One region of the Kitasatospora sp. NPDC001527 genome, then DNA from elsewhere that is predicted to be linked to it. Evidence: predicted binding sites of a transcription regulator. Region 1 holds the regulator's gene; the other holds the start of a gene.
The links. The regulator HspR, encoded in region 1, represses chaperone genes until heat shock. The targets are predictions, from matches to a motif close to TTGAGNNNNNNNNNCTCAA.
Positions count from the first base shown of each region.

Region 2: lon (endopeptidase La) is a predicted target of HspR. The motif match lies at 4,071-4,089, and genes of this name have one in related genera.

Region 1 covers NZ_JBEPAM010000039.1:14,510-29,492, reverse strand. The annotation lists gene ABT238_RS28335 (Yip1 family protein) at 1-569, opposite strand, end outside; partial or broken gene manB (mannose-1-phosphate guanylyltransferase) at 718-1,791, opposite strand; gene ABT238_RS28325 ((Fe-S)-binding protein) at 2,113-4,335, opposite strand; gene dnaK (molecular chaperone DnaK) at 4,636-6,486, shown strand; gene grpE (nucleotide exchange factor GrpE) at 6,483-7,121, shown strand; gene dnaJ (molecular chaperone DnaJ) at 7,280-8,431, shown strand; gene ABT238_RS28305 (heat shock protein transcriptional repressor HspR) at 8,439-8,954, shown strand; gene ABT238_RS28300 (helix-turn-helix domain-containing protein) at 9,158-10,216, shown strand; gene ABT238_RS28295 (hypothetical protein) at 10,207-10,353, opposite strand; gene ABT238_RS28290 (hypothetical protein) at 10,765-11,391, shown strand; gene ABT238_RS28285 (LuxR C-terminal-related transcriptional regulator) at 11,505-12,527, opposite strand; gene ABT238_RS28280 (TDT family transporter) at 13,118-14,230, opposite strand; gene ABT238_RS28275 (LysR family transcriptional regulator) at 14,302-14,983, shown strand, end outside.
Region 2 covers NZ_JBEPAM010000048.1:48,435-63,417, reverse strand. The annotation lists partial or broken gene ABT238_RS31490 (ROK family protein) at 1-1,002, opposite strand, end outside; gene ABT238_RS31485 (GtrA family protein) at 995-1,546, opposite strand; gene lon (endopeptidase La) at 1,634-4,048, opposite strand; gene ABT238_RS31475 (rhomboid-like protein) at 4,163-4,987, opposite strand; gene ABT238_RS31470 (response regulator transcription factor) at 5,537-6,274, shown strand; gene ABT238_RS31465 (HAMP domain-containing sensor histidine kinase) at 6,358-7,488, shown strand; gene ABT238_RS31460 (multifunctional oxoglutarate decarboxylase/oxoglutarate dehydrogenase thiamine pyrophosphate-binding subunit/dihydrolipoyllysine-residue succinyltransferase subunit) at 7,776-11,537, shown strand; gene ABT238_RS31455 (serine/threonine-protein kinase) at 11,828-13,849, shown strand; gene ABT238_RS31450 (DUF6104 family protein) at 13,898-14,077, shown strand; gene ABT238_RS31445 (DUF4097 family beta strand repeat-containing protein) at 14,290-14,983, shown strand, end outside.

The DNA.
Region 1 (14,983 bases):
TCGCGGGTCAGGCCGATGCCGAGCACGGCGAGGGCGCCGTACAGCAGGGAGACGGTGACGGCGGGCAGCCAGACCTGGTGGTCGCGGGTGCGGTCGAAGATCGCGGTGGGGGTGCGGAACAGGCCGGTCAGCAGCTCGCGCCAGGTCGGCCGGGGGCCGGTGACCTGCGGCGCGGACTGCCCGCCGGCCCGGTAGACGGCGACGTTGTCCTGGCCGTAGGCGTCCGGGTGCGAGGGCTGCTCGTACCCGTACGGCGCCTGGCCGTAGGAGGACGGCTCGCCCGCGTAGGGGTCGCCGCCGGCCGGGAAGGCCCGGGTGTGGCCCGGGTTGTCGGCCGCGTAGGGGTCCTGGTGCGGGGCCTGGTGCGGGGCACGCGGACCGTACGGGTCGTACGGCGCTCCGTACGGCTCCTGGTGCGCCCCCGGGTGCGGCCCCTGCTGCGGCCCGGTGAAGTACTCCGGCCCGTCCGTCGGCCCGTACCCCCCGGGCGCCGCCTGCTGCTGCGGGGGCGCCGACCACCCGCCACGGGGGTCGGCGCCCTGACCGCTGTCGTATCGATTGCCAGCCACGTTCCGAAGGTACCCGCCCGGCGGGCACCGCGGCGGGCGGGCACCGGACCAGGGCCGGTTTGCAGCGAGCCTGTTACCGCCGCGCGCCGACCTTCGGCCCGTGCACCGCGGCGGCGGCGCTGGTGCCGGCCGGGCATCCGCCCGGACCGGCCGAGGTGCGCACCGCGCCGACCGGCAGCAGGGTGCCGCAGGCGATCCGCACGCCGTTCGGCAGCTCGTTGTCGGACTCGACGATCGCACCGTCGCCGATCACCGCGCCGTCCAGCGCGGTGCGGTCGCCGATGGTCGCGAAGGCGCCCACGATGGAGTCCTTGACCAGGGTGTCCGGGCCGATGACGGCGCCGGGCAGGATCACGCTGCCCTCGACGATCGCGCCGGCCTCGACGACCGCGCCCTCGGAGACCACCGTGCCGCCGCTGAGCACCGCCCCGTGCCGCACGGTCGAGCCGGGCAGCAGCAGCGCGTCGCCGGTCGGGCCGGGGACGGCGGGCGAGTCGACCTTGCCGAGCACCAGGTCGGCCGAGCCGCGCACGAAGGCGGCCGGGGTGCCGAGGTCGAGCCAGTACGAGGTGTCGACCACACCGCGCAGCAGCGCGCCGGTGGCCAGCAGCTCGGGGAAGGTCTCGCGCTCGACGGAGACCTCGCGGCCGGCCGGGATGCGGTCGATGACCGAGCGGGTGAAGACGTAGCAGCCGGCGTTGATCTGGTCGGTGACGATCTGCTCGGGCGTCTCCGGCTTCTCCAGGAACTCCAGCACCCGCCCGTCGGCGTCGGTGGGCACGAGCCCGAAGGCGCGCGGGTCCTCGACCCGGGTGAGGTGCAGGGTGACGTCGGCCCCGGCGGCCACGTGGCCGTCGCGCAGGGCGGCGATGTCGACGCCGGAGAGGATGTCGCCGTTGAACACCAGGACCGGCTCGTCGGGGCCGCAGGTGAGCCCGGTGGCCGCGTTGCGGATGGCGCCGCCGGTGCCGAGCGGCTCGCGCTCGGTCAGGTAGACCAGCTCGATGCCGTAGGGCGTGCCGTCCTGGAAGTGGTCCTCGAAGACCTCGGCGAGGTAGGAGGTGGCGAGCACCACGCGGGTGACCCCGGCCGCCGCCGCGCGGGCCAGCTGGTGCGCGATGAACGGGACGCCTGCCACCGGCAGCATGGGCTTGGGGGTGTGGGTGGTCAGCGGACGCAGTCGCGTGCCCTTACCACCGACCAGCATGATCGCCTCGGTCATGGTCTGCGCTGTTCCCCTTGTGGTCTCTGCGGCCCGGCCCGCGGGCCGATACCTCCGTCGGTGTGCTGGACGCCGTTCCGGGGGCCGGAACGGATCGACCGGCTCGCGGCCGGTCCGGCGCCTACTGTATTTCCTTCCGACCGAGCGGCCCCCCGGCGGCCCGGTGGTCGGCGCCCCGGCCGGTGCCCGCGCCGCGGCCGCCGGAGCGGAAAAGCCCGGCCCGGGCGGGCGCTGGCGGCGCCCCCCGGGCCGGGGTGGTTGTTGCAGAACTGTCGAACAACCGGGCCGGTTCCACGGCCCCGTCGGTGTGTCGGGCGCGCCTCAGGCGTCGACGGTCTGCGGCTCCTCGGCCCCGGCCGGCGGGATCGCCTTGACCGAGTCGAGCAGCAGCTGGGCGACGTCGACGACCTTCAGGTGCTCCTTGGCCGCGCCCTCGTTCTTCTTGCCGTTGACCGAGTCGGAGAGCATGACGAGGCAGAACGGGCAGGCGGTGGAGACGATGTCCGGGTTGAGGGACAGCGCCTCGTCGACGCGCTCGGTGTTGATCCGCTTGCCGATGCGCTCCTCCATCCACATCCGCGCGCCGCCGGCGCCGCAGCAGAAGCCGCGCTCCTTGTGGCGGTGCATCTCCTGCTGGCGCAGCCCCGGGACCTTGTCCATGATCTCGCGCGGCGGGCTGTAGACCTTGTTGTGGCGGCCCAGGTAGCAGGGGTCGTGGTAGGTGATGAGGCCCTCGACCGGGTTGACCGGCACCAGCTTGCCCTCGTCGATGAGGTGCTGCAGCAGCTGGGTGTGGTGGATGACCTCGAAGTGGCCGCCGAGCTGCGGGTACTCGTTGGCGATGGTGTTGAAGCAGTGCGGGCAGGTCGCCACGATCCGCTTGACCGGGGCGTCCTCGAGCGCCGCGTTCAGGGTCTCGACGTTCTGCGCGCCGAGCATCTGGAAGAGGAACTCGTTGCCCAGGCGGCGGGCGGAGTCACCGGTGCAGGACTCCTCCTTGCCGAGGATCGCGAACTTCACGCCGGCGGTGTGCAGCAGCTCGGCGAAGGCCTTGGTGGTCTTCTTCGCGCGGTCCTCCAGGGCGCCGGCGCAGCCCACCCAGTACAGGTACTCGACCTCGGCGGGGTCGATGTCCTCGCCGATCACCGGCACCTCGATGCCGGTCTCCTTCTTGAGCTCCTTGACCCAGTCCAGACGGGCCTTGGTGGCCATGCCCCAGGGGTTGCCCTTGTTCTCCAGGTTCTTGAGCATGGTGCCGGCCTCGGTGGGGAACGAGGACTCGATCATCACCTGGTAGCGGCGCATGTCGACGATGTGGTCGATGTGCTCGATGTCGACGGGGCACTGCTCGACGCAGGCGCCGCAGGTGGTGCAGGACCACAGCACGTCGGGGTCGATGACGCCGTTCTCCTCGGCGGTGCCGACCAGCGGGCGCTCGGCCTCGGCCAGGGCGGCCGCGGGGACGTCCTTGAGCTGCTCGGCGGTGGCCTTCTCGGTGCCCTCCATGTCCTTGCCGCCGCCGGCGAGCAGGTAGGGGGCCTTGCCGAAGGCGTGCTCGCGCAGGCTCATGATCAGCAGCTTGGGCGACAGCGGCTTGCCGGTGTTCCAGGCCGGGCACTGCGACTGGCAGCGGCCGCACTCGGTGCAGGTGGAGAAGTCGAGGATGCCCTTCCAGGAGAAGTGCTCGACCTGGGAGACGCCGAAGACGGCGTCGTCGGCCGGGTCCTCGAAGTCGATCGGCTGCCCGCCGCTGGTCATCGGGCGCAGTTCGCCGAGCGCGGTGGAGCCGTCCTCCTCGCGCTTGAAGTAGATGTTGAAGAAGCCCAGGAAGCGGTGCCAGGCGACGCCCATGGAGGGGTTGATGCCGATGGTGATCGCCCAGGCGAAGGAGATGCTGATCTTCAGCATCGCGAAGAGGTAGACCAGGTTCTCCAGGGTGCTGTGGGACAGGCCGCGGAAGGCCACCACCAGCGGGTAGGAGATCAGGTACGTGGCCTCGTAGGAGCCGACGTTCTCCAGCGCGCCCTCCAGGCCGCGCAGGATCATGATGCACAGGCCGATGCCGAGGATCGTGTACTCGACGTAGAAGGCCTGCCAGGCGATCGAGCCGGCGAAGCGGGACTTGCGGCCCGCCCGGCCGGGCAGGCTCAGCAGGCGGATCACGATCAGCGTCGCGATGCCCAGCGTGGTGAGGGTGCCGACCAGCTCGGTGAACAGCTCGTACGGCAGCCAGCCGCCGAGCACCGGCAGCACGAACTCGGCGTCGAACAGCTGGAAGAAGGCGGTCAGCAGGGTCAGGCCCAGGGTGAAGAAGCCGACCGCGACGAACCAGTGGGCGATGCCGACGATCCCCCAGCGGTTCATCCGGGTGTGGCCGACGAACTCCACGGCCACGGTCTTCACCCGCTGCGCGGGCTGCCCGAAGCGGGTGGCGTCCGGCTGGCCGGTGCGCACCACCCGGTAGATGTACAGCGCCGCACGAGCGGCGAGCGCGGTGCCGACCACGAATGTGACCAGCGAGATGACGATCGCTGCTAGCTGCATCGGCTCTCCGTCTCCTGCGGCTTGCGTGTTACGGGTGTGCGGTGTCCCCGAGGGGCAGTGTACTCGTCGGTAACTTCCAGGGCCGACGGCCCGGACATTACCGTTCGCCAACACTTCTCCTGAAGATGCTCAAGGTATGGCGGCAGTCACGCGCGCGCACGCGCGGCCCGGCCGGCCCGTCGCATCCGGAGGAACGGCTCAGCAAAGTTGAGCGAACCGGACTCATCCCTGTTGACGGCACCTACTTGGTCATGCATCCTTGAGCCCGTAAAGCTCAACTCTTCCGTGGAGGTATCTACGATGGCACGCGCGGTCGGCATCGACCTCGGCACGACGAACTCGGTCGTCAGCGTTCTGGAGGGTGGCGAGCCCACCGTCATCACGAACGCCGAGGGCGCGCGGACCACGCCGTCCGTCGTCGCCTTCGCGAAGAACGGCGAGGTGCTCGTCGGCGAGGTGGCCAAGCGCCAGGCGGTCACCAACGTCGACCGCACCATCCGCTCGGTCAAGCGCCACATGGGCACCAGCTGGAAGATCGGGCTGGACGGCAAGGACTTCAACCCGCAGCAGATCAGCGCCTTCGTGCTGCAGAAGCTGAAGCGGGACGCCGAGGCCTACCTGGGCGAGCAGGTCACCGACGCCGTCATCACCGTTCCGGCGTACTTCTCCGACTCCGAGCGCCAGGCCACCAAGGAGGCCGGTGAGATCGCGGGCCTCAACGTCCTGCGCATCGTCAACGAGCCGACCGCGGCCGCCCTGGCCTACGGCCTGGACAAGGACGACCAGACCATCCTGGTCTTCGACCTCGGCGGCGGCACCTTCGACGTCTCCCTGCTGGAGATCGGCGACGGGGTCGTCGAGGTGAAGGCCACCAACGGTGACAACCACCTCGGTGGTGACGACTGGGACCAGAAGATCGTCGACCACCTGGTCAAGGTCTTCCAGGCCGGCCACGGCGTGGACCTGTCCAAGGACAAGATGGCCCTGCAGCGTCTGCGCGAGGCCGCCGAGAAGGCCAAGATCGAGCTGTCCTCGTCCTCCGAGACCTCGATCAACCTGCCCTACATCACGGCCTCCGCCGAGGGCCCGCTGCACCTGGACGAGAAGCTCACCCGGGCCCAGTTCCAGCAGCTGACCTCCGACCTGCTGGAGCGCTGCAAGATCCCGTTCCACAACGTGATCAAGGACGCCGGCATCTCGCTCTCCGAGATCGACCACGTCGTCCTCGTCGGCGGCTCCACCCGCATGCCGGCCGTCGCCGAGCTCGTCCGCGAGCTGACCGGCGGCAAGGACGCCAACAAGGGCGTCAACCCGGACGAGGTCGTCGCCATCGGCGCCGCGCTCCAGGCCGGTGTCCTCAAGGGCGAGGTCAAGGACGTCCTGCTGCTCGACGTCACCCCGCTGTCCCTCGGCATCGAGACCAAGGGCGGCATCATGACCAAGCTGATCGAGCGCAACACCACGATCCCGACCAAGCGCTCGGAGATCTTCACCACGGCCGAGGACAACCAGCCGTCCGTGCAGATCCAGGTCTACCAGGGCGAGCGCGAGATCGCCGCGTACAACAAGAAGCTCGGCATGTTCGAGCTGACCGGCCTGCCGCCGGCCCCGCGCGGCCTGCCCCAGATCGAGGTCACCTTCGACATCGACGCCAACGGCATCATGCACGTCGGCGCGAAGGACCTCGGCACCGGCAAGGAGCAGAAGATGACCGTCACCGGCGGCTCCGCGCTGCCGAAGGACGACATCGAGCGCATGATGCGCGAGGCCGAGCAGTACGCGGAGGAGGACCACAAGCGCCGCGAGGCCGTGGAGACCCGCAACCAGGCCGAGCAGCTCGTCTACTCCACCGAGAAGTTCATCGCCGACAACGCCGACAAGCTGCCGGCCGACGTCAAGACCGAGGTCGAGACCGCCATCGGCGAGCTCAAGGAGGCCCTGAAGGGCGAGGACATCGCGAAGATCCGCGAGGCCTCGGAGAAGGTCTCCACCACCGCCCAGAAGCTCGGCCAGGCGCTGTACGCCAACGCCGACGCCGCCGGTGCGGCCGGTGCGGGCGCGGGTGCCCCCGGTGACGCCGGTGCCAAGGACGACGACGTCGTCGACGCCGAGATCGTGGACGACGAGAAGCCCAAGGGCGGTGCGGCATGACGGAGAAGCCGCAGGGTGCCCAGCCCGGCGACGACTCCGCCGCCGAGGAGGCCGTGATCAAGGCGGCCGAGGAGGCCGCCGCGGCCGGGGCCGAGGGCTCCGCCGCCTCCGGCACGGAGGCGCTGGCCGCGGCCAAGCGCGAGCTGGCCGAGCGCACCGGCGACCTCCAGCGCCTCCAGGCCGAGTACCAGAACTACCGCAAGCGGGTCGAGCGCGACCGGCTGACGGTCCGCGAGATCGCCGTCTCCAACATCCTGGAGTCGCTGATCCCGGTGCTGGACGACATCGGCCGCGCCCGCGACCACGGCGAGGTGACGGGCGGCTTCAAGTCCGTCGCGGAGTCGCTGGAGACGGTCGTCGCCAAGCTGGGCCTGCAGCAGTTCGGCAAGGAGGGCGAGCCCTTCGACCCGACCATGCACGAGGCACTGATGCACAGTTACTCCTCGGAGGTCACCGAGGACACCTGCGTCCAGATCCTCCAGCCCGGCTACCGGATCGGCGAGCGGATCATCCGCCCGGCGATGGTCGCGGTCGCGGAGCCCCAGCCGGGCACCCAGAGCACGTCCGGCCCGGACGCCGACCCGGCCAAGGGCGGGGACGGGAAGGACCAGGCCGACGGTGGCTCGGACAGCTGACCGGCGGTGACAGCTGACAACCCCCGCGCTGCGGAGTCGTACGCCGGCCAGTACGGCGGCCGGCTCCGCAGCGCGTTGTCGATCTGCCCGGGCACGGACCACCGTGTCCGGCGCGTTGACAGCACAGTGACGATGGACCTCGGGAGGTGGCGCCGGCCATGAGCGGCAAGGACTACGTGGAGAAGGACTACTACAAGGTCCTCGGCGTGCCCAAGGACGCCAGCGCCACGGAGATCAAGAAGACCTACCGCAAGCTGGCGCGCGAGTTCCACCCCGACGCCAACAAGGGCGACACCAAGGCCGAGGAACGCTTCAAGGACATCTCCGAGGCGTACGACGTCCTCTCCGACGAGAAGCGCCGCAAGGAGTACGACGAGGCCCGCAGCCTGTTCGCCAACGGCGGCTTCCGCCCGGGCGGCCCCGGCGGCACCGGCAGCTACAGCTTCGACTTCGGCGACCTCTTCAGCGGCAGCCAGGGCGGCGCCGGCGGCGGGATCGGCGACGTCTTCGGCGGCCTGTTCAACCGCGGCGGCCGGCAGGCCCAGCCGCGCCGCGGCGCCGACGTCGAGACCGAGGTGACGCTCTCCTTCGAGGAGGCCGTCGACGGTGCCACCGTCCCGCTGCGGATGACCAGTCAGGCCCCCTGCCGGCTCTGCAACGGCACCGGCGCCAAGTCCGGCACCACCCCGCGGGTCTGTCCGACCTGCGTCGGCTCCGGCACGGTCAGCCGCGGCCAGGGCGCCTTCGCGCTCTCCGAGCCCTGCCGGGACTGCCGCGGCCGCGGCATGATCGTCGACGACCCGTGCCCGGACTGCCACGGCAGCGGCCGCGCCAGCTCCGCCCGCACCATGCAGGTCCGGATCCCGGCCGGCGTCCAGGACGCCCAGCGGATCCGCCTCAAGGGCAAGGGCGCCCAGGGCGAGCGCGGCGGCCAGCCCGGCGACCTGTACGTCACCGTCCACGTCGACCCGCACCCGGTCTTCGGGCGCAAGGGCGACAACCTGACCGTGACCGTCCCGGTCACCTTCCCCGAGGCCGCGCTCGGCGGCACCATCGAGGTGCCGACCCTGAACGGACCGTCGGTGAAGCTCAAGCTGCCCCCGGGCAGTGCCAACGGCCTCACCCTGCGGGCCCGCGGCAAGGGCGCCACCCGCAAGGACGGCACCCGTGGCGACCTCCTGGTCACCATGGAGGTCGTGGTCCCCCAGCAGGTCACCGGCGACGCCCTGACCGCTCTGGAGCAGTACCGCGAGGCGACCGCCTCCGACGACCCGCGAGCCGCTCTCTTCCGGGCGGCGAAGGGAGCGTGACGACCAGATGACCCCCGACGACCCCATCGGCCCCGGCCTCGGCGACGGCCTCCCCGGTGGCGGCGGCCCCCGCCGCACCACCCGGCGGACCGCCCCGCAGCCCCAGTACGTGCTCACCGAGGAGACCCCGGTCTACGTGATCTCGGTGGCCGCCGAGCTCTCCGGCCTGCACCCGCAGACCCTCCGTCAGTACGACCGGCTCGGCCTGGTCAGCCCGGACCGCACCGCCGGCCGCGGCCGCCGCTACTCCGCGCGCGACATCCAGCAGCTGCGCGAGGTCCAGCGGCTCTCCCAGGACGAGGGCATCAACCTGGCCGGCATCAAGCGGATCATCGAGCTGGAGAACCAGGTCACCGCCCTCCAGTCGCGGATCGCCGAACTGGTCGACTCGCTGGAGGGCGCCGCCACCGCCCTGCAGCAGCGCGAGGCCACCATCCACGCCTCCTACCGCCGCGACCTCGTCCCCTACCAGCCGCCCACCCCGCACTCCAGCGCCCTCGTCGTCTGGCGCCCCAAGCGCTGACGGCCGGCCCGCCGCCGCGCACCGCTGCCGGTACCCGCCGTACAGCGGGTACCGGCAGTATCGTTCCAATGCGAAGGTTCAGCGAGCACGGAACCGGCCGAACACCGCGCGCCGGCCGGTACGGGGGCCGCGGCGCCTAGGATGCCCACGGCGGACCCGGTCCGCGCAGTTCACCCGGTCCAGCCAACGGCGAGGAGCCGCAGATGAGTGCCGGACAGAGGTCTGGAGCCGCCCCCGAGGAGGTACTGTCTCCCGAGGCCCGCGGCCTGTACCAGAAGGCCCTGCGCCACGACGGGCCGCTGTCGGACGAGCGGGGCTGCCCGCTGTCCCCGGAATCCGACCACGAACCGCTCCAGGAACTGCTGCGGCTCGGACTCCTCAATCCCGAGGTCGGCCCTCCGGGGACATTTGCCGTGAAAGACCCCCGGCAGCTCGCGGAATCGGCGTCGAACAACCTCCAGATGCAGGCCGCCGACCTTCTCCGCCGCTCCATTTCGCTGCACGCGACGCTTCAGGAACTCGGCCTCGAATACCAGGCCCACACCACCGGACCGGAACCCGGCGGATCAATTGAGTACGTCCAGGGCCGCGGCACGATAAACCAGCTCCTGGAAACGCTGTTGGAGAACGCCTCGCGCGAGATGCTGACCGCGCAGCCCGGCGGCGGACGGGCGGCCGACGCATTGCGGATCGCCATCGACCGGGACATGAGATTCGTTCAGCGCGGCGGCACCATCCGGACCCTTTACCAACCGGGTGCGCGCTATTCCAATCCGACGGTCGACTACGTCCGGGAAATCACCCAGGCCGGCTGCCAGGTGAGAACCATCGACGAGGCGTTTGCCAAGCTCATCGTGCTGGACCGCAAGGTCGCCGTGGTGACCGTGGGCGGCGAGGAGAATCGCGACCGGGCGGCCTTCATCCGGGACGAGGCCGTGATCAGCTACATCGTGCACGTGTTCAGCAGCCAGTGGGAGCGGGCCATCCCCTTCACCGGGAGCCACGAAATCCCCCGCCAGGTCGTTTCGAGCATGCGTCAGCAGATCATCCGCATGATGCTCCAGGGAGCCGGCCACAGAACGATCGCCCGCCGTCTCGGACTGAGCGAGCGCACGCTGGCCCGCCATATAGCCGAACTCCGCGAGGAACACGAAGTGGAGACGCTCTTCCAGTTGGGCTGGAAACTCGCGCAACTGGAAGAAGGACCGATGCTGCCCGATGCATCGGTCCTTCCTCTTGACGGCCCAAACTCCTACCAGTGACTGTCCATGTCGAGCATGGCAACCTGCCGCTGTTCGGCCCCCCAATGGGAGTCTTCAGCGGTGGCCGAGCCCACTCCAATGAGCATGGCGATGCCCAGGAGGAATGCAGAGACAGCAATACGGCGCGCCTTCAGCACAACATCACTCCTTTCAAGACAACTTACTGCGAGCATCGACTCATCGGGCGACGGTCGCACTAATGCGACCATATGATGACCCATGGAGGGCCTGCGTGTCACGCCCCAGTACACCCGCAGAAGCGCTGGAGAGGGCTGGCAGGAGCACGCCGTCGGCGTCTAGTCTCGCCCCGAACAAGCCCACCTGATGTGAGCACATCCAACGTACCGGCCCGTACGCTCAGAAGCGTGTCATCTGACTGCCTGGCAGTCAGATGCCAGCACGACGCTGTGGACGCCAAGACCCGTCTCATTGGACGATCAACCCGCCCGTCGCAATAACCTACGTTGATTGTTCAGGCAGGACGGAACAGCACCTCGGAGCAGCGGTGCCATGTCTTCTCGCCTGACCACCACTTCCCCGGAGTCGTCATGAGCGAGCCCTATCTGCGCGACCTCCCCACGCAGGCCCATGAGGGCCGGCGTGCACGCGTGTTCCTGGCCGCGCCGCTGATGCGGTTGACCGGGCCGGCGGACAGTGTGGTGACCCTCGCCAGCCGGACGCGGCTGACGACCCTGCGCACCACCCTCCTCCGCAGCGGCGCCGCCGTCTACAGCGCCCATCACAGTGACGCCTGGACCGTCGCCGGGCGCGCCCCCGAGCCCCGTGTGCCGTCCGACTTCCGCGCGCTCCAGTCCGCGGACCTGGTCTTCGCCTACGTCGGCGCGCCGCTCTCCGCCGGCGTGAGCCTGGAGCTCGGCTGGGCGTCGGCACTGCGCAAGCCGATCGTCCTGCTGGTCGACGAGGCCATCACCCACAACCCGCTGATCGCCACCATCGAGCAGGTCGCCCCCGTCCTGCCGCTGGTCTTCGACGACACCTGGTCCCAGGAGGCCCTCCACCACACCGTGGAGACCGCCCTCGACTGGGCCGGCATGGCGCTCTCCCTTCGCGAGGGCTTCTGGACCGCCCCCGGCGAGCAGTTCACCGTCCCCCGCCAGCAGCCCCCCGCCGTCGGCCCGTCCGGCTACTGGCCCACCGGAGCCGCGACCGGCTGACCCCCGTTCAGCCACGCCGCGGGACCCCGCGTCCACCGGTTCCCGGGTGACGGCCCAGCGCGGTCCCGGCCGGGCCGTCAGGAGCCCTTCCCGGGCCTCCCGGACCGGCCGGGTCATCCGCCGTCACGGCCGCCCCGCATCAGCCAGCCGAGCTGGAAGAGGGTCTGGGCGCCGTAACGGTCCCGCAGCCGCGAGATGTGGGCGGCGACGGTGCGCTCGCTCAGGCCCAGGCGGGTGGCGACGGCGCGCTGGGTGAGGCCCCGGGCCAGCAGCCGGCCGACGCGTTCGGGGGCGCTGTGGGCGGGGCCCTGGCTGAGGACGGCGGACCAGTCGGTGGCGTCGGCGCGGGACCAGTCACGGTCGAAGGCGTTGACGATGAAGGCGATCGCGGCCGGGTCGGTGATGAACGCGGCGGTGCTGTGGTCGTCGCTGGCGGAGATGACCGCGACCGCGCGGTCGAAGACCATCAGCCGCTGGAAGGGCTCGTCCAGGATCCGGATCAGCGAACCGCGCCGGGTGACCTCCTCGGCGTAGGCGAGCGCGGGGGGCTCGGAGAACGCGACGGGCTGGTAGACGGTGCGCAGCGAGCAGCCGCGCTGGAGGAGCTGGACGTCCTGCTGGATGGCGATCTTGAGCGCGTCCGCCGGACGGGCGCCGGGCTGGGCGGTGAGGACCTCGGTACGGCAGTCGGCGACCAGCTGGGAGATCCGGTGCCGGATGTGGATGTGGCCCTCGATGTAGACCGCGCCGCCGGAGCGCTCCGGCGGGCGGGGCATCGCGTCGTAGGCGCGGGTGAGGGAGTCCAGGGCGCCGGGCAGGTTCTCGGCGCGGACCAGCAGACGGGTGGCCTCGCTGCGCAGTTCCGCGCCCAGGCGGTCGCTGACCGAGCGGGGGCTGACGGCCGTGTAGCAGGCGTCCATCGGATTGGGCATCAGCAGGCCGATGGAGACGAGCTGGCGGACGCCGTCGCGGTCGGACTCGGGGACGTCGGCGAACCGGACGCGGCCGCCGTCGGCGAGGATCGCGAGGTAGACGCGGCGGGCGGCCTCGTCGGGCTCGCCGGCCGCCGCGGCACCGGCCGCGCCGTCGCCGGCGCCCTGGGTGGTGCTCGGGTCGGCCGTCGCCTCGAAGCTCACGTCGAACCGCTCCCTGCCGGATGCTCTCGGGTGGTGGTGCTCCGCGCGCCGCGCGGGGCGGCCGGCGGTGATCACGGTACTGGGGACCGACGGTCCCCCGGACCTCGGGTGCCGTCGCACGCGGGTCCGGGGGCCGCCGGTGTACGCCATGTCCCAGCGCTTCCGGCGAGGCGGAGCAGCAACGCCTCGCCGGCTCCGGTCCCGGGGGCCATCACCACACATGGCGTCCCGGCCGGCGCTCTTCCCCCCGATATGCAGGCACGTGCGGACGTGCCGGTCGCATCCAGCAATGAAGAGCAAGTCGCCGTCATCGGGCTGCGGTGGCCCGGACGACCTGGCGTGACTCCACCCTCACAGCGTGACGGCCGGTGAACAAGTGCCACCCTGCTGCATGTTCTCGCAATTGCATGAACCTGCACCGCCGGCCCGGCGCGGCCTCGCGCGGCTTGCTTCCGGTTTCTGCTAACCCGCAGGTCAGCGCGGTGCAGCGGGGCTTTTCCGACCGTCCGTCCGGTCGGTCGCGGAGTCGCGTGTTCCGGAACCCGGCCGGTTCCCGGGAGCAGCGGCAGCCCCCATCGGGCGAACGGACCTCAGCGGGCGAGCAGCCGGCCGCCGGCCAGTGCGGTCACCGTGCCGCCCGCCGCGAGCGCCCAGCCGGCCAGCAGCAGGACGAACAGGCCGGCGGCGAGCCCGGTGAAGCCGGCGAACCCGGTGTGCCGGGCGAGCGCCGCCGCCCCGGTGACGCAGGTGCCGACCGGGAAGGTGAAGGCCCACCAGGTCATCGCGAACCCCATCCCGGCCCGCCGGGCGCGCAGGTTGGCGGCGACGGCGAGCAGCAGCCAGAGCATCGCGACGCCGAGCGCCGCCACCCCGAACAGCTCGGCGAGGGCGAGCGCCACGGGCGCCAGGCCGGGCAGGACCGTTCCTGCCGCGTCGGCGAGCTGGTGGACGGCGGTGGTGGACTGGCCGAGCGGGCCGAGCACCAGGAAGAGCGTCGGGGTGAGCGCCAGGGCCGGCAGCTTGCTGTGCACCAGGCCGGTGAACACCACCGGCAGCAGCGCCAGGGTGGCCAGCAGGCCGATCCCGAACAGCGCCGCGCAGCCGTACAGCAGCGCCTCGCGGGCGGCGCCGGCCGGCAGGTGCGGGACGAGCGCCGGACCGGTGGCGGAGGCGACCAGCGGGGCGACCACCGGCAGCAGCCAGGTCGGGTTGGCGGCGAGCGGGGAGACGGCGTGCCGGGTGATCATCAGGTACGGGATGCCGGCCGCGACGGCGAGCGCGTACAGCGTGCCGGCCGTCCAGAGCACGAGGTCGAGCGCGACGGCCGGGTCGGTGCCGATGACCCGGGAGCCGACGGTCAGGGTGCCGAGGCCGACCGAGAGCAGCGCCATCGGCGGGCAGCCGTAGAAGACCGCGGTGGCCGGGTTGTCCAGCAGCTGCTCGCGGGCGGCCGCGCGGTGCCGGGTGAGGTGGACGGCCCGGCCGGCGCCGACCACCAGCAGGCCGGCCAGCCCGAGTGCCCACATCACCTCGGCGAAGCCGATCAGCCCGGGCCACCGGACGGGCAGGGCGGCCGCGCCGTTGGCCGTGATCGCGGTGCCCATGACCGCCGCGTACCAGTTGGGGCCGAGCTGGCCGGGGTCGAGGCGGCGGACGCGGGTGGACGGGCGTGGGCGGGGCGCGGTGCTGAGCAGGGTGGCCATGGCACCCACCGTCGCCCGGGGCGGCGGGCGCCGGTAGCGCCGCCCGCTCTATGAGGGCATAGCCTGAGCCTATGGCCCTCTCTCCGCGCGTCCCCGAACTCGGTGCGCTGGAGCTGCTGCTCGCGGTGGCCCGGCTCGGCAGCGTCGGCCGGGCGGCCGCCGAACTGGGGGTGAGCCAGCCGACCGCGAGTGCCCGGATCAAGGGCATGGAGCGGCAGATCGGCGTCTCGCTGCTGGAGCGCTCCCCGCGCGGCTCGCGGCCCACCGAGGCGGGCCGGCTGGTGGTCGAATGGGCGCGGCAGGTGGTGGAGGCGGCGCAGGCGCTGGACGCCGGGATCGACGCGCTGCGCGAGCGCCGGGACGCCCGGCTGACCGTGGTGGCCAGCCTGACCGTCGCCGAGTACCTGATGCCGGGCTGGCTGCTGGCCCTGCACGCGGTCAGCCCGGGCACGGCGGTGACGCTGCGCACCGCCAACTCGGCGGACGTGGCCGGTCACGTGCTGGCCGGGGACGCCGACCTCGGCTTCGTCGAGGGGCCGCTGCCCCCGGCCGGGCTGGCGGGCGCGGTGGTGGCGGCCGACCGGCTGGTGGTCGTGGTGGCGCCGGACCATCCGTGGGCGCGGCGCCGCTCGCCGCTGTCCGGGCGGGAGCTGGCGGCGACCCCGCTGGTGCTGCGCGAGCCGGGCTCGGGCACCCGGGAGGTGCTGGAGATGGCGCTGGCGCCGTACGGGGGCACCGCGCCGCCGCGGCTGG
Region 2 (14,983 bases), on a different contig from region 1:
CAGCAGGTTGACCGCGCCGGCCGCGGCGATGCCCAGCGCGGTACCGGCGCCGTCCAGCGCCCTCAGCACCTCCCGGTCCCCCGCCTCGGCCCGTTCGGCGAGCAGCGCCACCCAGTCGCCGCGCACGCCCTCCAGCCCGGCGGCGCGCAGCACCGCCGCCTCCCCCGCGTACTGCTCCAGGCAGCCGTGCGCCCCGCACGCGCAGCGCGGCCCCTCCGGGTGCACCGGGACGTGGCCCAGCTCGCCCGCGTAGCCGTGCGCGCCGCGCAGCAGCCGGCCGTCGACGACGATCGCCGAGCCGATCCCGGCCTCGGCCGAGACGTGCAGGAAGTGCTCCGGCCCGTCGCCGAGCCACAGCTCGGCGAGCCCGCCGAGGTTGGCCTCGTTGTCGGCCCGCACCGGCAGCGCGGCCAGGTCCGAGGCGTGGGCCGCGCGCAGCGCGAGCCGCATCTCGGCGGCGGCCCCGACGTCCCGCCAGCCCAGGTTGGCGGCCCGCTGGAGCAGCGCGCCGTCGGCCGCGACCAGTCCGGGCACGGCCAGCGCCAGCCCGGCCGGGCGCAGTCCGGCGTCGGCGGCGGCCCGGCGGAGCAGTTCGGCGAGGTCGGCCATGACGGCGGCGGGCTCCCGGCCCCGGTTGCGGATCTCCTGGCGGCGCCAGGAGCGGACCTCGCCGCGCAGGTCGACCACGCAGGCGCCCAGGTGCTCCACCCCGATCTCGGCGCCGAGGCCGGCCGGGCCGTCCCGGTTGAGCCCGAGCGCCGTGCCGGGCCGGCCGACCTTGCCGCTGGGGGCGGCCGGGCCCTCCTCGACCACCAGTCCGGCCGCGATCAGCTCCTCGGCGAGCGAGGAGACGGCGGCCCTGGTCAGCCCGGTCTCGGCGGCCACCTCGGCGCGCGAGCGCGGGGTGCGGGCGATGACCCGCAGCACCAGCGCCAGGTTGGCCCGGCGCATCCCCTGCTGGCTCGCCGGCCCGCCCACCAGGGGGCCCTCCGCCTCACGCATCGCCCTCACCCGCCCCGGCTTCCGCCGCCCGCAGCCGCGTGCCCTCCCCCACCCCGGCCACGGACTGCTCCACCCGGGTGAACACCCAGCGCTGCATGGCCCAGAAGCGGAACAGCATCGCCACGAAGGTGCCCAGCACCATCCCGCTCAGGAAGTCGGCGACCTCCTGGGCGAGCGGGCCGACCCTCGGCTCGCGCAGGTCGAGCAGGTAGCGCGAGACGATCAGCGGCAGGTCGTTGACGGCCACGGCGACGGCGCTCACCAGCAGGAACAGCAGCGGTTCGCGCCGCCGCCAGGAGGAGCGGAAGCTCCACCGCCGGTTGAGCAGGTAGGAGACGGCGGTGCCGACCACCGTCGCCACGGTGAGCGCCACCACCGGTTTGCGCTCCAGCACGGTGAGCCGCAGCGCGTAGTTGATCAGCAGCGTCAGGGCGAAGCAGCCGCTGCCGACCAGCAGGAACTTCACCAGCCTGCGGTGCCGGACCAGGAGGGGGCGCACCCGCTCCGGCACCCGGGCCAGCACGCGCTGGGTCAAGGACGGCACCCTCGCAGTCTGGCACGCGCACCGCAGCCCGTCCCGTCCGGCGGACCACCGGACGGGACGGGCGCGGCGGGCGGCGGGCCGGGGCCGTCAGGCCGCCGCCACCAGCACGGCGGCCGGCTCCAGGGCCAGCTCCAGCACCTCCCGGACGTCCGCGACCGGGTGGACGGTCAGCCGCTCCAGCACCTCGGCGGGCACGTCGTCCAGGTCGGCCTCGTTCCGCTTGGGCACGATCACCGTGGTGATCCCGGCGCGGTCGGCGGCGAGCAGCTTCTGCTTCACCCCTCCGATCGGCAGCACCCGCCCGGTCAGCGACACCTCACCGGTCATCGCCACGTCCGGGCGCACCTTGCGCCCGGAGAGCAGCGAGGCCAGCGCCGTGGTCATGGTGATGCCGGCGCTCGGGCCGTCCTTGGGGATGGCTCCGGCCGGGATGTGCAGGTGCACGCCGCGGTCGCGCAGCGAGGTGACCGGCAGCTCCAGCTCGGCGCCGCGCGAGCGCAGGTAGGAGAGCGCGATGTGCGCGGACTCCTTCATGACGTCGCCCAGCTGGCCGGTCAGGGTCAGCCCGGTGCCGCCGGTCTCGGCGTCGGCGAGCGAGGCCTCGATGTAGAGGACGTCGCCGCCCGCCCCGGTGACCGCCAGGCCGGTGGCCACGCCGGGCACCGCCGTGCGCCGCTCGGCGGGCTCCTGGGCCGCCTCGGGGACGTGGTGCGGCCTGCCGATCAGGGCGCGCAGGTCGTCGGCGCCGATCGCGGCGGGCAGCTCGCGCTCGCCCAGCTCGTTCTGCGCGGCGACCTTGCGCAGCACCCGGGCGATGGCCCGTTCCAGGTTCCGCACGCCGGCCTCGCGGGTGTACTCGCCGGCGAGCCTGCGCAGCGCCGGCTCGTCGACCGCGACCTCCTCGTCCTTGAGTCCGGCCCGCTCCAGCTGGCGCGGGAGCAGGTGGTCGCGGGCGATGACGACCTTCTCGTCCTCGGTGTAGCCGTCCAGGCGGACCAGCTCCATCCGGTCGAGCAGCGGCTCGGGGATGGCCTCCAGCACGTTGGCGGTGGCGAGGAAGACCACGTCGGAGAGGTCCAGCTCGACCTCCAGGTAGTGGTCGCGGAAGGTGTGGTTCTGCGCCGGGTCGAGCACCTCCAGCAGGGCGGCGGCCGGGTCGCCCCGGTAGTCGGAGCCGACCTTGTCGATCTCGTCGAGCAGGACGACCGGGTTCATCGAGCCGGCCTCCTTGATCGCCCGGACCAGGCGGCCGGGCAGCGCGCCGACGTAGGTGCGCCGGTGGCCGCGGATCTCCGCCTCGTCCCGGACGCCGCCGAGCGCGACCCGGACGAACGTGCGGCCCATGGCGCGGGCCACCGACTCGCCGAGCGAGGTCTTGCCGACGCCGGGCGGGCCGACCAGGGCCAGCACCGCGCCTCCGCGGCGGCCGCCGACCAGCCCGAGCCCCTGGTCGGAGCGGCGCTTGCGGACGGCCAGGTACTCGACGATGCGCTCCTTCACGTCGGCCAGGCCGGCGTGGTCGGCGTCCAGCACCGCGCGGGCGCCGGCGATGTCGTAGGAGTCCTCGGTGCGCTCGTTCCAGGGCAGCTCCAGGACGGTGTCCAGCCAGGTGCGGATCCACGAGCCCTCGGGCGACTGCTCGCTGGAGCGCTCCAGCTTGTCGACCTCCTTGAGCGCGGCCTCGCGGACCTTCTCGGGCAGGTCGGCGGCCTCCACCCGGGCGCGGTAGTCCTCCTCCTCGTCGGCCGGCTCGCCGTTCAGCTCGGCCAGCTCCTTGCGGACGGCCTCCAGCTGGCGGCGGAGCAGGAACTCCTTCTGCTGCTTGGCGACGCCCTCCTCGACGTCCTTGCGGATGGTGTCGTTGACCTCCTCCTCGGCGAGGTGGTCGCGGAGCAGGCCGAGCGCGTACTCCAGTCGCGCGACCTGGTCGGCCTCCAGCAGGACCTTGAGCTTCTGCTCGGGGGTGATGAAGGGCGCGTAGCCGATGTTGTCGGCGAGCTCGCCGACGCCCTCGATGGCGGCCACCCGGTCGACGACCTGCCAGGCGCCGCGCTTGCGCAGCCACTGGGTGGACAGGCTCTTGTACTCCTTGACCAGCTCGGCGGCGCGCCCGGCCACCGGGGTGCCGGCCGAGGACTCCCGGAACGGCGTGGTCTCCACCCAGAGCGCGGCGCCCGGTCCGGTGGTGCCGACGCCGATCCGCACCCGGCGCACCGCGCGGACCAGCGCGGCCGGCTGCCCGATCGCGTTGGGGCCGTCGGCCAGCCGGCCGACCTGCTCGACGGTGGCGAGGGTGCCGACCGCCGCGTACGAGCCGTCCACCCGCGGGACCAGCAGGACCTGCGGCTTCCCGGTGCTGCCGGTGGCGGCGGCGCGCGCGGCCTCGACGGCGGCGCGGACCTCGGTGTCCTTCAGGTCCAGCGGAACGACCATGCCCGGCAGGACGACCTCGTCGTCGAGCGGCAGCACGGGCAGGGTGAGCGGTGTGGACGTCGATGCCATGATCTCTCCCCAGTCAGCGAACTTGAGTCGACCTGACTAAGGCCTGGCGCCCGCCGGTTGTTCCCCGCACTTCGTTCGCCATGAGCGAACGCGAAACCGGCCCTGGTGGCACCGTCAAAAACGTCGGCCCGGGACGGCTCGGAAGCGGTCCAGCACCGCGGCCCGGCCCGGCGAGGGCGCGGGCGCGGAGGCGGGCGCGGAAGCCGGGCGGGGGCGCTCGCCGGCCGTCCCGAGCCGGGTGCGGTGCGGCCGGTACCCGTCCCAGCGGCGCAGCCACCGCCACAGCACCACTCCGGCCAGCAGTGCCACCGGGTGGCCGACCCCGGTCACCAGGTCCCGGTCGGCGGCGATCTGCTCGGCGATCAGCGCGACGGCCAGCCCCAGCGCGACCGTCCGCCCCGCCGGGCGCAGCAGCCCGGCCAGCGCGCCGAGGCTGGCCAGCACGCCGTAGCTGACGCCGATGTCCAGGTAGTCCATCGCGGCCGGCTCCAGGTGCCCGCTCTCCACCGCGACGATCACCACGCCCTGGGAGAGCAGGGTGGCGCCGATGTGCCCGGCGGCGAAGACGGCGGCCGCCCGGCCCGGGCCGACCCGGCGCTCCAGCGGCGCGACGGTGAGCGCGAAGGCCCACAGGTAGGGCACCCAGTCCGCGCCGGCCACCCAGAAGCCGCTCAGCAGCAGGGCGCGCAGCGGGTGCCGCAAGAGGTTGTGCCCGTCCGAGCTGGACGCCTCCTGGAGCCGGAGCACCAGGTCCGGGTCGGCGAGCTGGGCGAAGGTGGCGGTGGCCCCGACCACGGCGAGGTAGCCGAGCGCGAAGGGGTTGCGCCGCGGGGTCGGCACCCGGGCCAGCAGCCAGTCGACCGCCCCGGCCCGCAGGCCGTGCCGGAGCATCCCGTACGGCGGCACGCCACGCCCGGCGCGCACCTGTCGCTCCGTCACGTCGCCTCCGCTCCACCGTCCGCAGCCGTCGCCCCCGCGCGTGTCCAACGTACCGGCGCGTACCGGAAATCCCACCCCCCGCGATTTGTCGTGGTCACGGTACGGCCGGCGCCTGGGAGCGGGCTGGGAGAACGCTGAACGGGGCCGGTCCGCCGGACGGCCGCATTGGTCCAGACCATCTTCCCCCACCCGGGGGCCCGTCCCCGCTGACCGGCGGCTTGGCGTCAACTGATGTGCATACGTACCGTTACGGAGTGAAAAAACGCCGGGTAAGGTATCGGCCCGTGCCCACTTCCGAGTGGGCCCGACAGTCGGCCCGGCAAACCGGCCCGCGGGCCGGAAATGCCCGGTCCACCTGCCGGGAAACACCCGCTGTCCGTACGCTGCGAGGTGTGCGGGAGAAGTGAGCGGCGCGTGCGCCCTCGCCGATCCCTCGCACGCGACGGGACGGCGGACCCGGCACAGTCCACGACGGAACAAGACTACGAGCGGAGCCTTCGCCATCCCCACAGATGGCCGGCCCGCAGCCCTGGGGGCGGTGGCGTGACCGTGACAGAAATTCAGCAGGACAACCAGAACGCCGGCGGCACGGTGAGCAGTCAGCGCAGAGTGCTGGTGGTCGAGGACGAGCCCACGATCGCCGAGTCCATCGCGGCCCGGCTGGGCGCGGAGGGCTTCAAGGTCGCCGTGGCCCACGACGGCCCGGGCGCCGTCGACGGCTTCCACACCTGGCAGCCCGACCTCGTCGTCCTCGACATCATGCTGCCCGGCTTCGACGGCCTGGAGGTGTGCCGCCGGATCCAGGCCCAGCGCCCGGTGCCGGTCCTGATGCTCACCGCGCGGGACGACGAGACGGACCTGCTGGTCGGCCTCGGCGTCGGCGCCGACGACTACATGACCAAGCCCTTCTCGATGCGCGAACTGGCCGCCCGGGTCAACGTGCTGCTGCGCCGCGTCGAGCGCGCCCAGCAGGCCGCCCGCACGCCCGCGCTCGGCAGCCTGCGCTTCGGCGAGCTGGAGATCGACCACGTCCAGCGCCGGGTCCGGCTGGCCTCGGGCGACGTCCACCTGACGCCGACCGAGTTCGACCTGCTCGCCTGCCTGGCCGCCCAGCCGCGCGCCGTGCTCACCCGCGAGCAGCTGCTGGCCGAGGTCTGGGACTGGACGGACGCGTCCGGCACCCGCACCGTCGACAGCCACGTCAAGGCGCTGCGCCGGAAGATCGGCGCCAGCTGGATCCGCACCGTGCACGGCGTCGGATACGCACTGGAGGCCCCGCTCTCGTAGCGCTCGCCTCCGGACACCGGGCCGCCGGGGGGCCCGTGTCCCGGACCGCCGTGCGCACCCACGCGGGGGATCACAGGGGACCAATGACCTTTCCACAGCAACGCAACGGGGACCTCGACGGCAGCCGGCCGCCCACCCTGGCCGCCCGCGCCGCGAAACGGGTCTGGGCCGACATCCGGCCGCTCGACCCGGTCCGCTCGATCAAGGGCAAGCTCGCCCTCCTGGTGATCGTGTCGGTCTTCCTGGCCACCGGCATGGTGGTCGTGGCGATCCGGTCCGAGACCCAGATCCGGATCATCATGATCTTCTCGATGATCGCCTCGCTGCTCTTCATGCAGTTCCTCGCGCACGGGCTGACCGCCCCGCTGCGCGACATGACCGCCGCCGCCCGCGCGATGGCCTCCGGCGACTACAGCCGCCGGGTGGAGGTGAACTCGCGCGACGAGATCGGCGAGCTGGCCGCCACCTTCAACCAGATGGCGGCCGACCTGGAGGCCGCCGACCGGCACCGCCGCGAACTGGTCGCCAACGTCTCGCACGAGCTGCGCACGCCGATCGCCGCGCTGCGCGCCGTGCTGGAGAACGTGGTCGACGGCGTCGTCCAGCCGAACCCGGCGACCCTGGGTGCCGCGCTGGAGCAGACCGAGCGGCTCGGCCGGCTGGTCACCCACCTGCTCGACCTCTCCAAGATCGACGACGGCGTGGTCGCCCTGGACGCCCGCCCCTTCGAGGTGCGCGAGTTCCTGGACGGCGTGCTGCGCGGGGTCACCGTGGACGGCGCGACGGCGGGCGGCGCGTTCTCCCGGCGCGGCGACGTCCGGCTCGCGCTGGAGGTGAGCCCGGTGGGCCTGACCGGCGTCGCCGACTCGGAACGGCTCCACCAGGTGGTCGCCAACCTGGTCGACAACGCCTGCAAGCACTCCCCGCCCGGCGGCACCGTGACGGTGCGCGCCCGGCCCGGCGAGGGGCCGGGCGCGCTGCTGCTGGAGGTCGAGGACGAGGGTCCCGGCATCCCCGCGGCGGACCGGACCAGGGTCTTCGAACGGTTCGGCCGCAGCGGCACCGCGACCGCCGCCGGACCGGGCGCGGACGGCGGGACCGGCCTGGGCCTGGCCATCGCCCGCTGGGCGGTGGACCTGCACGGCGGGCGGATCGAGGTCGCCGAGGCCGCCCGCGGCTGCCGGATCGAGGTCCGGCTGCCCGGCCCGCGCTGACCGGGCCCCGGGCGAAGCGGACGAATGTCACAGATCCGACACAGAGCCGCTCCCGGGGCCCAAACCCCCCTTTGTCCTATTTTGTCTGTATTTGGGGGGCGATCAGAACCGGTCGGTTCCCCTCCGGCACGGCTTTCTAACGCACATTTTCAGCCAAACCGCAGGTCAGGACTGTGATCTGGGCGACGCCTGCCCCCCGGGGACTGCGCGATCACTGGTCGGAGGCGTAGCCTTAATCCCCGCTGTCCAAACATCCCAAAAGGAAGCGGAAGAGGGCGGTTGCCGCCGTGTCGCCACAGTCCCCTGAACACCCCAACAGCTCGGCAAGTTCCACTGGCTTCGGCCCCAATGAGTGGCTCGTCGACGAGATCTACCAGCAGTACCTCCAGGACCCGAACTCGGTCGACCGAGCCTGGTGGGACTTTTTCGCCGACTACAAGCCCGGTACCGAGGTGACCCCAGTGACCCAGGCCGCGACCCAGGCCGGCGCTACGCCGACCCCCGCCGCCGCCCCCGCGCCCGCCGCCGCGCCGGCCGTTCAGGCCCCCGCCGCTCCGGCCGCTCCCGCGCCGGTGCAGCCGGCCGCGGCCGCCGCCCCGGCTCCCGCGCCGCTCGCCGCCGCCCCCGCCGCTCCGCCGGCCCCCAAGGCCGCCGCCCCGGCGCCGACGCCCGCCCCCGCGGCCGCCGGCCCCGAGCTGGTCCAGCTGCGCGGCCCGGCCAAGGCCGTCGCGACCAACATGGACGCCTCGCTGGAGGTGCCGACCGCGACCTCGGTGCGCGCCGTCCCGGCCAAGCTGTTGATCGACAACCGCATCGTCATCAACAACCACCTGCAGCGCGCCCGCGGCGGCAAGGTCTCCTTCACCCACCTGATCGGCTACGCCCTGGTCCAGGCCGTCAAGGCCTCCCCGGGCATGAACCACAGCTACAAGGTGGAGGACGGCAAGTCCTACCTGGTCAAGCCCGAGCACGTGAACCTCGGCCTGGCCATCGACCTGGTCAAGCCGAACGGCGACCGCCAGCTCGTCGTCGCGGCCATCAAGAAGGCCGAGACCCTCGACTTCTTCGGCTTCTGGCAGGCCTACGAGGACATCGTCCGCCGGGCCCGCGCCAACAAGCTGACCATGGACGACTTCACCGGCGTCACGGTCTCGCTGACCAACCCCGGCGGCATCGGCACCGTGCACTCCGTGCCGCGCCTCATGCAGAACCAGGGCACCATCGTCGGCGTCGGCGCCATGGAGTACCCGGCCGAGTTCCAGGGCTCCGCCCCGGAGACCCTGGCCCGCCTCGGTGTCTCCAAGATCATGACGCTGACCTCGACCTACGACCACCGCGTCATCCAGGGCGCGGCGTCCGGCGAGTTCCTGCGCACGATCCACCAGCTGCTGCTCGGCCAGAACGGCTTCTACGACGAGATCTTCGAGTCGCTGCGGATCCCGTACGAGCCGGTCCGCTGGGCCACCGACGTGGCCACCACCCACGACGACGAGGTCAACAAGACCGCCCGCGTCATGGAGCTGATCCACTCCTACCGGGTCCGCGGCCACCTCATGGCCGACACCGACCCGCTGGAGTACAAGCAGCGCAAGCACCCCGACCTGGACGTCACCACCCACGGCCTCACCCTGTGGGACCTGGAGCGCGAGTTCGCGGTCGGCGGCTTCGGCGGCCAGCGGATGATGAAGCTGCGCGACATCCTCGGCCTGCTGCGCAACACCTACTGCCGCACCGTCGGCATCGAGTACATGCACATCCAGGACCCGAAGCAGCGCAAGTGGCTGCAGGACCGCCTGGAGAAGCCGTACACCAAGCCGGAGCGCGAGGAGCAGCTGCGCATCCTGCGCCGGCTGAACTCGGCCGAGGCCTTCGAGACCTTCCTGCAGACCAAGTACGTCGGCCAGAAGCGCTTCTCGCTGGAGGGCGGCGAGTCGCTCATCCCGCTGCTCGACGCCACCATCGACGCCGCCGCCGAGCACCGCCTCGACGAGGCCGTCATCGGCATGGCCCACCGCGGGCGCCTCAACGTGCTGGCCAACATCGTCGGCAAGCCGTACGGCAAGATCTTCGGCGAGTTCGAGGGCAACCTCGACCCGAAGTCGATGCACGGCTCCGGCGACGTGAAGTATCACCTGGGCTCCGAGGGCACCTTCACCGGCCTGGACGGCGAGACCATCAAGGTCTCGCTGGCCGCCAACCCCTCCCACCTGGAGGCCGTGGACCCGGTCGTCGAGGGCATCGCCCGCGCCAAGCAGGACATCCTGGACCAGGGCGGCACCACCTTCCCGGTGCTGCCGATCCAGATCCACGGCGACGCGGCCTTCGCCGGCCAGGGCGTCGTCGCGGAGACCCTGAACATGTCGCAGCTGCGCGGCTACCGCACCGGCGGCACCGTGCACGTCGTGGTGAACAACCAGGTCGGCTTCACCGCCGCCCCGGCCTCCAGCCGCTCCTCGATGTACTGCACCGACGTGGCCCGCATGATCGAGGCCCCGATCTTCCACGTGAACGGCGACGACCCGGAGGCCGTGGTCCGCGTCGCGCGGCTCGCCTTCGAGTTCCGCCAGGAGTTCCACAAGGACGTGGTGATCGACCTCATCTGCTACCGCCGCCGCGGTCACAACGAGGCCGACAACCCGTCGTTCACCCAGCCGCTGATGTACGACCTGATCGACAAGAAGCGCTCGGTGCGCAAGCTGTACACCGAGGGCCTGATCGGTCGCGGCGACATCACCATGGAAGAGGCGGAGCAGGCGCTCCAGGACTTCCAGGGCCAGCTGGAGAAGGTCTTCGCCGAGGTCCGCGACGCCGCCCAGGCGCCGGCCGCCGCGACCGGCGGCAAGCCGGTCGCCGACTTCCCGGTCACCATCCGGACCGGCATCTCCCAGGAGATGGTCAAGCGGATCGCCGCCTCCCAGGTCAACCTGCCGGACTGGCTGACCGTCCACCCGCGCCTGCTGCCGCAGCTGCAGCGCCGCGCCTCCTCGGTCGAGGACAACACCATCGACTGGGCGATGGGCGAGACCCTCGCCATCGGCTCGCTGCTCATGGAGGGCCACCCGGTCCGCCTGGCCGGCCAGGACAGCCGCCGCGGCACCTTCGGCCAGCGGCACGCCGTCCTGATCGACCGGGCCACCGGCGAGGACTACACCCCGCTGCAGTACCTCACCGAGGACCAGGCCCGCTACACCGTGTACGACAGCCTGCTGTCCGAGTACGCGGCGATGGGCTTCGAGTACGGCTACTCGCTGACCCGCCCGAACGCGCTGGTCATGTGGGAGGCGCAGTTCGGCGACTTCGTCAACGGCGCGCAGACCATGGTGGACGAGTACATCGCCTCCGCCGAGCAGAAGTGGGGCCAGCACTCGGGCGTCACCCTGCTGCTGCCGCACGGCTACGAGGGCCAGGGCCCGGACCACTCGTCCGCCCGCCCGGAGCGCTTCCTCCAGCTGTGCGCGCAGAACAACATGACGGTCGCCATGCCGACCCTGCCGTCGAACTACTTCCACCTGCTCCGCTGGCAGGCGCACAACCCGCACCACAAGCCGCTGGTCGTCTTCACCCCGAAGTCGATGCTGCGCCTGAAGGCCGCGGCGAGCGCCACCGAGGAGTTCCTGTCCGGCTCGTTCCGCCCGGTCATCGGCGACTCCACCGTCGACCCGGCGCAGGTCCGCAAGGTGGTCATCACCGCCGGCAAGTTCTACTACGACGTCGAGGCGGCCCGCACCGAGCGCGGGATCACCGACACGGCGATCGTCCGGGTCGAGCGGCTCTACCCGCTGCCGGTGGCCGAGCTCCAGGAGGAGCTGGCCCGCTACGGCGACGACGTCCAGTTCGTCTGGGCGCAGGAGGAGCCGGCCAACCAGGGTGCCTGGCCGTTCATCGCCATGAACCTGGTCGACCACCTGCAGGTCGTCATCGGCCGCAGCGCGGGCGGCTCGCGCCTGCGCCGCGTCGCCCGCACGGCCTCCTCGGCCCCCGCGGTCGGCTCGGCCAAGCGGCACGGCGCCGAGCAGCAGCAGCTGCTGGAGGAGATCTTCACGCTCTGACCCCCGGTCGGTCGCGCGGATCCCGGCACCTCGGCCCCCCGTCCCCCTGCACTCCAGGGGAACGGGGGGCCGCCGCCGTTCCCGGGGCCGGGGCGGTCTCCGGCACCGGGCACGCCGGTGCGCGGGCCGTGTGCGAAGGTCCCAGCTCTGCAACCAAACCGGCACCGACCTGCGCGGCGTTCTGACGGGTCGGTAGGTTATGCCTCGCCAGACCGCCGTCCGGGCGCCCGTCGCGCGCCCGCCGCCGCCGGTCCGGTGGACCTCACCGCTCTCCCAGGGGGATCAACCGCATGACCGCCGACACGCCACGGGACGCCACCGCAGCACCGCTCCCGCCGGTCTTCCAGCCGCTGCTTCCGGACGACCCCCGGGAGGTCGGCGGCTACCGGCTGTTCGCCCGGCTCGGGGCCGGCGGCATGGGCCGGGTCTACCTCTCGTACACCCCCGGCGGCCGGCCGGTGGCACTCAAGGTGGTCCGCCCGGAGTTCGCCGAGGACGGCGAGTTCCGCCGCCGGTTCGCCCAGGAGGTGTCCAACGCCCAGCGGATCCACGGCCTCTACACCGCCCAGGTGATCGACTCCGGCGGCCTGGACTCCGACGCCCCGTGGCTGGTCACCGCGTACGTGCCCGGCCCGTCCCTGCAACAGGTGGTGCGCGAGAACGGCGCGCTGCCGGTGCGCACCGTGCTGCTGCTGATGGGCGGCATCGCCGAGGCCCTGCAGGCGATCCACAGCGTCGAGGTGGTCCACCGCGACCTCAAGCCGGCCAACGTCCTGGTGGCCGGCGACGGCCCGCGGGTGATCGACTTCGGCATCGCCCGGGCCGCCGACGCCACCGCGCTCACCGGCACCGGCTACCGGATCGGCTCGCCCGCCTTCATGTCGCCCGAGCAGGCCCAGGGCCGCCCGGTCACCCCGGCCACCGACGTGTTCGCGCTCGGCGCGCTGGCCGCGTACGTGGCCGGCGGCGCGGCGCCGTTCGGCGACGGCCCGGACACCGCCGTGCTCTACCGGGTGGTGCACGAGCAGCCGGACCTGGACGCCGTCCCGGCCGGGCTGCGCGAGCTGATCCTGCGCTGCCTCGCGAAGTCCCCCGAGGACCGGCCGAAGCCGGCCGAGATCATCGACATCGCCCGCAACCACCCGAGTGTCGGCGGGCAGCTGCGGTTCTCCGACGACTGGCTGCCCAAGCAGGTCAACACCGAGATCACCCGCCGCTCGGACCTGCCGAAGACGCCGCCCACCCCGCTGCCGGCCGCGCCCGCCGCACCGCCCGCTCCCCCGGCCGGCCCGCCGAGCGGCGCGTCCTTCGCCGCGGCCCCGCCGGCCGCGCCCCCGACCCACCAGGCCACCGCGCCGTCCTTCGGCCCGCCGCCACCCGGGTTCGGCCCCGCCGCGGCGGACACCCCGCCGCCCGGCTTCGTCCCGCCGCCGCTCGGCGCGTACGGCGCCGCCCAGCCGCCCGCCGAGGCCCCCACCGGCCCGCTGCTCGGCACCCCGCCGACCGTCCAGCTGCGCCCGGAGCCGCCGTCCTACGACACCCCGCCGCCCGGCCCGGTGGTGACCGACACCCCGGCGCCCGCGCCGGAGCCGGCCCGCAAGGGCGGCGTCTCGTGGAAGGTGCTGCTGACGGTCGCCCTGGTGATGGCGCTCGGCGGCACGGCCGGCGGCGTGGTGCTGATGTCCAAGATCGACAAGGGCGACGACAAGCAGAGCAGCGCCCAGGACAAGCCGGCGGGCGACCAGCCCGCCGCCCCGCCGGCCGCCACCACCCCGGCCGCGACCACGCCCTCCGCGACCGCCACCCCGAGCCCCACCTCGGCGGCGGTCAGCGCCGCGCCGAGCACCTCGCCCTCGGCCGGCGGGGTCACCGCGCCGGCCCGGCCGGCCGGCTACCAGCCGGTGATCGAGAAGAAGCCGCTCTCCATCCCGGCCGCCGAGTACTCCAGCGAGGCCTACCGGATCGATCTCACGGCCGGCACCGTGGTGCCGCGCGGCTCCGACCTGAAGTGGGGCCTCGGCCTCAGCCGGGAGTCCACCTCCAGCGGCAGCCGGGCCGACTCCTTCGAGAGCGTCGGCGACAACAAGTCCGACTTCGCGGTGATCACCGAGACCGCCATCACCCCCGAGCAGTGCGCCATCGCGATCGACTCCCGGCCGGACACCGACCTGACGTTCAACCGGGTCACCCCGGGCCGGCTGCTGTGCATCCGCGACCGGGTCACCCGCAACATCGCCATCGCCGCCGTGGACGTCGCGGACCCCACCACGGGCGCCGCCAAGGTCACCCTGAACACCTACCGCGCGAGCTGACCCGGTCTATCCTGACCAGGTCTTATCCCCATCGGACCGGAGCGACCCGTGTACTTCACCGACCGCGGCATCGAGGAACTGGAGAGCCGGCGCGGCGACGAGGAGGTCACCTTCGAGTGGCTGGCCGAGCGCCTGCGCGAGTTCGTCGACCTCAACCCGGACTTCGAGGTCCCGGTCGAGCGGCTGGCCACCTGGCTGGCGCGGCTCGACGACGAGGACGACGAGTGACCGGCTGACCCGGTGAACGGCCGCCGAAAGGGCCCGGAGGCAACCGCCTCCGGGCCCTTTCGCATGCCCCCGTAGGGGCTGACCTCCGGGTCCGCTCCGGGTCCGCTCCGGGTCGGCCTCCGGGTCGGGCTCCCTTGACTTCGCCGTCACGCGATATATCGTCTTTACGAGAGAACGCGATACATCGCGAGTCCGAGAGGGAGGCGGCGGAGATGAGCCAGTGGACGGTCGAAGGACCCGAGAAGATCACCATCGAGGAGGCGGTCCGGACCCTGCAGGTACGCACGGTCGACGGCACGGTCAACGTGGTCGCCGCCGAGGGCCCCGCCCGCCTGGAGGTCACCGAGCTCACGGGCGAGCCGCTGCACGTCACCCTGGTCGACGGCGTGCTCACCGTCACGTACAAGGACCTCAGCAGCTGGAACGAGTTCGGCGACGTCCTCAAGTCGGTCGAGTCGGTGAAGGGCTTCTTCTCCTCCTTCAAGCGCAAGCGGACCGCCGCGGTCAGCCTGACCGTGCCGGCCGGCACCGAGGTCAAGGTCGGCACCGTCTCCGCCACGACGACGGTCTCCGGCTTCACCGGGCACGTCTCGACGCAGACCGCCAACGCCGACATCACCCTGGTCGGCCTGGCCGGCCGCACCGACGCCAAGACCGTCACCGGCGACGTCGACGCCCAGGCGGTGGCCGGACAGCTCCGGCTCAACACCGTCTCCGGCCGGCTCACCGTGGTCGCCGGCACCGCCGAGAAGGTGACCGCCAACGCCGTCACCGGCGCGGTCACCCTGGACCTCGCCGCCGCCACCCCGACCGAGATCAAGGTCAACACGGTCAGCGGCGCGGTCGGCGTCCGGCTCCCCTCGCTGGCCGACACCAGGGTCGAGGCCGGCACCACCAGCGGCGACC